One region of the Streptosporangium sp. NPDC004631 genome, then DNA from elsewhere that is predicted to be linked to it. Evidence: predicted binding sites of a transcription regulator. Region 1 holds the regulator's gene; each other region holds the start of a gene.
The links. The regulator HrcA, encoded in region 1, represses chaperone genes, less so after heat shock. The targets are predictions, from matches to a motif close to TTGGCACTCTCNNNNNGAGAGTGCCAA.
Positions count from the first base shown of each region.

Region 2: groES (co-chaperone GroES) is a predicted target of HrcA. The motif match lies at 1,074-1,100, and genes of this name have one in related genera.
Region 3: groL (chaperonin GroEL) is a predicted target of HrcA. The motif match lies at 1,002-1,028, and genes of this name have one in related genera.

Region 1 covers NZ_JBSGCR010000016.1:89,281-91,545, forward strand. Annotated here, with positions in the region: gene ACWEF2_RS18145 (hypothetical protein) at 1-305, opposite strand, end outside; gene hrcA (heat-inducible transcriptional repressor HrcA) at 490-1,503, shown strand; gene dnaJ (molecular chaperone DnaJ) at 1,516-2,265, shown strand, end outside.
Region 2 covers NZ_JBSGCR010000004.1:228,114-230,378, forward strand. Annotated here, with positions in the region: gene groL (chaperonin GroEL) at 1-582, opposite strand, end outside; gene groES (co-chaperone GroES) at 673-984, opposite strand; gene ACWEF2_RS05855 (Uma2 family endonuclease) at 1,253-1,933, shown strand; gene ACWEF2_RS05860 (class I SAM-dependent methyltransferase) at 1,975-2,265, shown strand, end outside.
Region 3 covers NZ_JBSGCR010000022.1:27,557-29,821, forward strand. Annotated here, with positions in the region: gene ACWEF2_RS21460 (MoaD/ThiS family protein) at 1-254, shown strand, start outside; gene ACWEF2_RS21465 (cold-shock protein) at 621-821, shown strand; gene groL (chaperonin GroEL) at 1,140-2,265, shown strand, end outside.

The sequences.
Region 1 (2,265 bases):
CCGAACGAGCTGGTGGGCGCGGCGTCGGTGACCGCGCTGAAGATGCCGCCGGCGAAGCCGGCCACGCCGACGATCACGCTGAGCACGAAGACGAGCCAGGCGCCGACGATCCAGCCGATGCCGGGCTTGACCTTCGGCTTCGGCGGAGGCCCCTGGGGGGCGCCGTATCCGGGGGGCGGGTAACCGTAGGGGGGGCCACCCTGGTACTGCTGCTGGTGCGGCTGGCCGTAGGGCTGCTGGGGGGCGCCGTATCCGGGCGGGCCCGAACCGGCGTCGCCCGAGGGGGATCCGAAATCATGGGACATATATCAAATTGTGGGGCTTACCGGTTGGATAGCGATAGCAGGTGACTTGATAACGACTTGGCCCCATCATCGTGCTGCCGTGTTATCGCACCCCGAGGACGGGAGCCGTACACTTGGCACTCGGGAACACAGAGTGCCAGACCTGACGTTTTCCCGTCCGAACGCAGGTAGGGAGGTGAGCACGTTGGTCGACGACCGTAAGCTGGCGGTCCTTCGGGCCATCGTCGAGGACTACGTGTCCACCAACGAGCCGGTGGGTTCCAAGGCCCTCGCGGACCGTCACAGCCTGGGTGTGTCGCCGGCGACCATCCGCAACGACATGGCGGTGCTGGAGGAGCAGGGCTACATCGCCCAGCCCCACACCAGTGCGGGCCGGGTGCCGACCGACAAGGGCTATCGGCTCTTCGTCGACCGGCTCTCGCAGGTCAAGCCATTGTCCGCCCCGGAGAGAAGGGCCATTGAGACCTTCCTCGCGGGCGCGGTCGACATCGACGACGTCGTGATGCGCACGGTCCGGCTACTGGCCCAGCTGACCCGCCAGGTCGCCGTGGTCCAGTACCCCACGATGACCAACTCCAAGGTGCGGCACGTCGAGCTGGTCCCGCTGAGCGAGCGCCGGCTGATGTTCGTGCTCATCACCAACACCGGGCGGGTCGAGCAGCGTGTGGTCGAGCTTCCCGACGTCGTCGACGAGAACCGCGTGGCCCACCTGCGCGCGACCCTCAACGCCTGTCTGGACGGCTGCGGTCTGGCGGGGGTCCCCGACATGGTCGCGGACCTGCCCGAGCGGCTTCCGGCGGAGGACCGGCCGCTCGCGGCCACGATCCTGTCGGTGCTGCTGGAGTCTCTTGTGGACCGGCACGATGAGAAGATCGTTTTTGCCGGGGCCGCCAACCTCGCGGGAGCCGACTTCACCGTCGGCCTGCGCGATGTGCTGGAGGCCCTGGAGGAGCAGGTGGTGCTCATGCGCCTGCTCGGCGAGACCTCGGATCTTTCGGCGCTGACGGTGCGGATCGGCTCGGAGAACCCCTACACCGGGCTTCAGGGCACATCCATCGTCGTCGCCGGATACGGTTCGGGGGACAAGCAACTGGCCCGGCTCGGTGTGCTGGGGCCGACGCGAATGGACTACCCGGTCACGATGGGCGCGGTGCGCGCGGTGGCACGCTACGTCAGCCAGATCCTGGCTGCATCCTAAGAGGTCAACTAAGTGGCTAAGAGCGACTACTACGGCACCCTCGGGGTACGCCGCGATGCCAGTGCGGAAGAGATCAAGAAGGCTTACCGCCGCCTGGCCAGGGAACTGCATCCCGATGTGAACCCCGATCCTGAGACTCAGGAGCGGTTCAAGGACATCACGCAGGCGTACGAGGTGTTGTCCGACCCCGGCAAGCGCCAGATGTACGACATGGGAGCCGATCCGTTCGCCGCCGGCGGCGGTGCGGGAGCCGGGGGGTTCGGCGCGGGTTTCCCGTTCAGCGACATCATGGACGCCTTCTTCGGCGCGGCCGGCGGTGGCGGAGGAGGGGGCCGAGGCCCACGTTCGCGCGCCCGCCGCGGCCGCAACGCCACCATCCGGGTGGAGCTCGACCTGCGGGAGTCGGCCTTCGGCACCACCCGTGAGCTGGTCGTCGACACCGCCGTGCTCTGCGAGGTCTGCACCGGCTCCGGCGCGGCCTCCGGCACCCACCCCGACACCTGTGACGTCTGCCACGGACGCGGTGAGGTCTCCCAGGTCACGCGGTCCTTCCTCGGTCAGGTCATGACGTCCCGCCCCTGTCCCCAGTGCGGCGGGTTCGGTTCGATCATCCGTCACCCCTGCCAGGAGTGCTCCGGCGACGGCCGGGTCCGCACCCGGCGGACCATCAAGGTCCGCATCCCCGCCGGGGTGGAGGACGGCACCCACATCCAGCTCGCCGGCGAAGGCGAGATCGGCCCCGGCGGAGGGCCGCCCGGCGAC
Region 2 (2,265 bases), on a different contig from region 1:
GTCGAACTGGAGGCCCTCGGTGAACTCCAGCTCCAGGCCCATGGTGTTGGACTCTTCGACGGTGATGACACCGTCCTTGCCCACCTTGTCGAACGCCTCGGCGATCAGGTCGCCGATCTTGGCGTCCTGGGCGGAGATCGTCGCGACGTGCGCGATCTCCTTCTTGTCCTCGACCGGCCTGGCGGACTCGATCAGCCTGTCGCTGACGGCCTTGGCCGCGATGTCGATGCCGCGCTTGAGGGAGAGCGGCTGGGCGCCGGCGGCGACGTTGCGCAGACCCTCGCGGACCATCGCCTGGGCGAGGACGGTCGCGGTGGTCGTGCCGTCACCGGCGACGTCGTTGGTCTTGGTGGCGACTTCCTTGGCCAGCTGGGCGCCGAGGTTCTCGTACGGCTTCTCCAGCTCGACCTCACGGGCGATGGTGACACCGTCGTTGGTGATGGTCGGCGCACCGAACTTCTTGTCGATGACCACGTTGCGGCCACGCGGGCCGAGGGTCACCTTGACGGCGTTGGCGAGGGCGTTCACGCCACGCTCAAGAGCGCGGCGCGCATCTTCCTCGAACGACAGGATCTTCGCCATGTCAGTCCTCTCTAAAAGTACGTCGGCGCATCAAAGCCCCGGGCGCTCTCGCGACCCGGGGCTCGATACGTCATCTTTACGAAGCGTGAATTACTTCTCGATGATGGCGAGCACGTCGCGGGCGGAGAGTACGAGGTACTCCTCACCGCCGTACTTCACCTCGGTGCCGCCGTACTTGCTGTAGAGGACGACGTCGCCCTCCTTGACGTCGAGCGGGATGCGCTTGTCCCCGTCCTCGTCCCAGTTGCCGGGGCCCACCGCGAGGACCTTGCCCTCCTGCGGCTTCTCCTTGGCGGTGTCCGGGATGACCAGACCGGAAGCTGTGGTCTGCTCTGCCTCAAGCGGCTGGACCACAATGCGGTCGCCGAGCGGCTTAACGGGAACCTTGGTGGCGGTCGTCACGTCGGACCTCCCCTTCAGATTTGAATGATCTAGAAGAGGCGACCAGCGGTCTGCCGTCGCGGGTGTCAGACCTGCCTCGTCGCATGTATCTGGCACTCTCACCGGGAGAGTGCCAATACGGAACAGTATGCAAGGTGGGCTTGACAGTCAACACGAACCGCCCCCGATCAAGGTTTGGGAACGTCAAACCCTCCGCCGGGCGACAGCGCCCCCCCGATTCGGGGAACATGTGAGGGAGACGAGCGAGCACCGAGGAGAATGTAACCCGATGACCACGTACGGTGACGGGAACGACGCTACGGTGGACGACGTGACCAGCACGATGGGCGTGGAGACGAGCACGCCGCGCGAGAGCGGCGACCCGCTCGCCAACTGGCCTTACCCCCCGCCCGACGGCTGGACCGCCGACGACCTGGACCGGCTCCCCCAGGACGGCCCGAACGGTGAGCCGGACTTCTTCAAGCACGTCGAACTCGTCGATGGAGCCCTCATCTTCATGTCCCCCCAGAAGCGTTTCCACGAGTACCTGCTGTACGGACTCCGGACCAGTCTCAACGCGCAGGCCCCCGACCATCTGAAGGCGGTGATGCAGATGGACGTCGTGCTCGGTCCGAGACAGCGCCCGTGCCCGGACGTCCTGGTCGTCGACGCCGAGGCCGCGAAGGACCGGTCACGCACCGCCTACAGCCCCGGCGAAACACGTCTCGTCGTCGAAGTCGTCTCCCCCGAGTCCGAGTTTCGCGACCACGAGGTGAAGCCGAGGCGCTACGCCAAGGCCGGTATCCCGCATTTCTGGCTGGTGGAGAACAACTCCGACGAGCCGGTGGTCTACGTCTACGAACTCGATCCGGTCGGCCACGCCTATGCTCTCACCGGCATCCATCACGGCCGCCTCAAGCTCACCGAGCCGTTCCCCGTCGACATCGACCTCACCGACCTGCCCGACTGAGGGGGAGGACACGCCCCGGCCACACGGTAGCGTCGGACGGTGTGGACCTTGACGCGTTCCGGCGGCTGCTGACTCCCCGTGGCCAGGAGGCCCTGAAGGCGGCGGCCGAGGTCGTGGGCGACGATCCGGTGGCCGCGGTGACGCGGCTCAGGAGGAGCCACGACGCCGGCCTGACCTCGGCGGCGCTCACCCAGGCCATGCTCAGGGCGCGCGCGGCCGGCAAGTTCGGCGCCGACGCCGAGCTGATGTACTTCACCCGGGCCGGTCTGGAACAGGCCACCCGCCGCGAGGTGGCCGACCACCGGGCCCGGCGCATGGCACCGGGCTCACTG
Region 3 (2,265 bases), on a different contig from region 1:
CGACGATTCTCCGTACGTACACCGGCGGCTCCGCCGAGGTCGGCGGAGAGGGCGAGACCCTGCGTGATGTTCTCCAGAAGCTGGACGTCGACTTCCCGGGGATCGGTGCCCGAATTCTTGATGAAACGGGGAAGATTCGTCGTTTTGTCAATGTTTACGTCGGTGATGAGGATGTCCGATTCGCTGACAATCTGGACACGGCCACCCCCGCCGGCGTTCAGGTCTCCATCATCCCGGCGGTCGCCGGAGGCTGACCCCTCCCTGGTCGGATGCCGTCCGCCGGCGGGTCCGTCTCCTGTCCCGGCGATCTGTCCCCGTACATCCCGTCCACCACACCCGCACCGGCCCGGCCGCGTGCGGGTGTCGTGTTTTATGACGCAAGCTCATATTTGTTGAGCCGGGACATGGTGCAATATTTAACTAACTAATCGTGATAGCAAAACTCTGCCTGCGTGTTGAATGCGTCCGTAAAGCAGTAGTTTGCTGATTGGCTCTGTTGCCCAATGCTCTATCACAGGTATGGTCGAGGACGATCGACGTAGGCGATGTCTCCGCCTCGGAGATTGAGGACTTCGCGGAGGAATGGGCGGCGTCCTCAAGTCCAGTAAGAGGAGTCGGAAGTGGCGCAAGGCACCGTCAAATGGTTCAACGCGGACAAGGGCTACGGCTTCATCGCGGTAGACGGTGGTAAGGATGTTTTCGTCCATTACTCCGCGATCCTGATGGATGGCTATCGTGCGCTCGAACAGGGCCAGCGGGTCGAGTTCGAGATCACGCAGGGACAGAAGGGCCCCCAGGCGGAATCCGTCAGGGCGGTCTGATTCGTCCGTCAGTTCGTCGGGAAGTGCCGGTGGACCCCGCGGCAGCGCAGTCCGTGCGGATCCTCCCGCGCGTCGGCCCGGCTCGTCGTTTCGATCGGCGGGCCGGGCCTTCGTCTAGGCTGGGGCCAGGTCAGGGGGACTCTGGCTTGCACTCGGCAGGGGGGAGTGCTAAACAGTTGCTTAGCACTCTCCATTGGTGAGTGCCAAACCCTGGATCGAGACGATGGGGTCCGCCGAACGGAGTCGCGGACCCGTATGCCGTCGCGGGCGTCGGCTCGATCTGGTGCAAGCCACCCTGTGTTTGGGAGGTCTAGCCGTATGGCAGCCAAGATGATCGCGTTTGACGAGGACGCCCGGCGCGGTCTCGAGCGTGGTATGAACCAGCTCGCGGACGCCGTCAAGGTGACCCTCGGCCCCAAGGGCCGTAACGTCGTGCTGGAGAAGAAGTGGGGCGCTCCCACGATCACCAACGACGGTGTCTCCATCGCCAAGGAGATCGAGCTTGAGGACCCGTGGGAGAAGATCGGGGCCGAGCTCGTCAAGGAAGTCGCCAAGAAGACCGACGACGTAGCCGGTGACGGCACCACCACCGCCACGGTGCTCGCCCAGGCCCTGGTGCGTGAGGGCCTCCGCAACGTGGCCGCCGGCGCCAACCCGATGTCCCTGAAGAAGGGCATCGAGGCCGCCGTGGAGCGCGTCTCCGAGGAGCTTTCCAAGCTGGCCAAGGACGTGGAGACGAAGGCGCAGATCGCCTCCACCGCCTCCATCTCCGCGGGCGACCCGCAGATCGGCGAGATGATCGCCGAGGCGATGGACAAGGTCGGCAAGGAAGGTGTCATCACCGTCGAGGAGAGCAACACCTTCGGCCTGGAGCTTGAGCTCACCGAGGGCATGCGCTTCGACAAGGGCTACATCTCGCCCTATTTCGTGACCGACCCGGAGCGTATGGAGGCCGTTCTCGACGACCCGTACATCCTCGTCGTCAACTCCAAGATCTCCGCCAACAAGGACCTGCTCCCGGTCCTCGACAAGGTCGTGCAGGCCGGCAAGCCGCTGCTGATCATCGCCGAGGACATCGAGGGCGAGGCCCTGGCCACCCTGGTCGTCAACAAGATCCGTGGCCTGTTCCGCTCGGTCGCGGTCAAGGCCCCGGGCTTCGGTGACCGCCGTAAGGCCATGCTGGGCGACATCGCCATCCTGACCGGCGCCCAGGTCATCAGCGAGGACCTCGGCCTCAAGCTGGAGTCCACCACGCTGGACCAGCTCGGCCGCGCCCGCCAGATCATCGTCACCAAGGACGAGACCACCATCGTCGACGGTGCCGGTGACGCCGAGCAGATCGCCGGCCGGGTCAACCAGATCCGCGCCGAGATCGAGAACACCGACTCCGACTACGACCGCGAGAAGCTCCAGGAGCGTCTCGCCAAGCTGGCCGGCGGCGTGG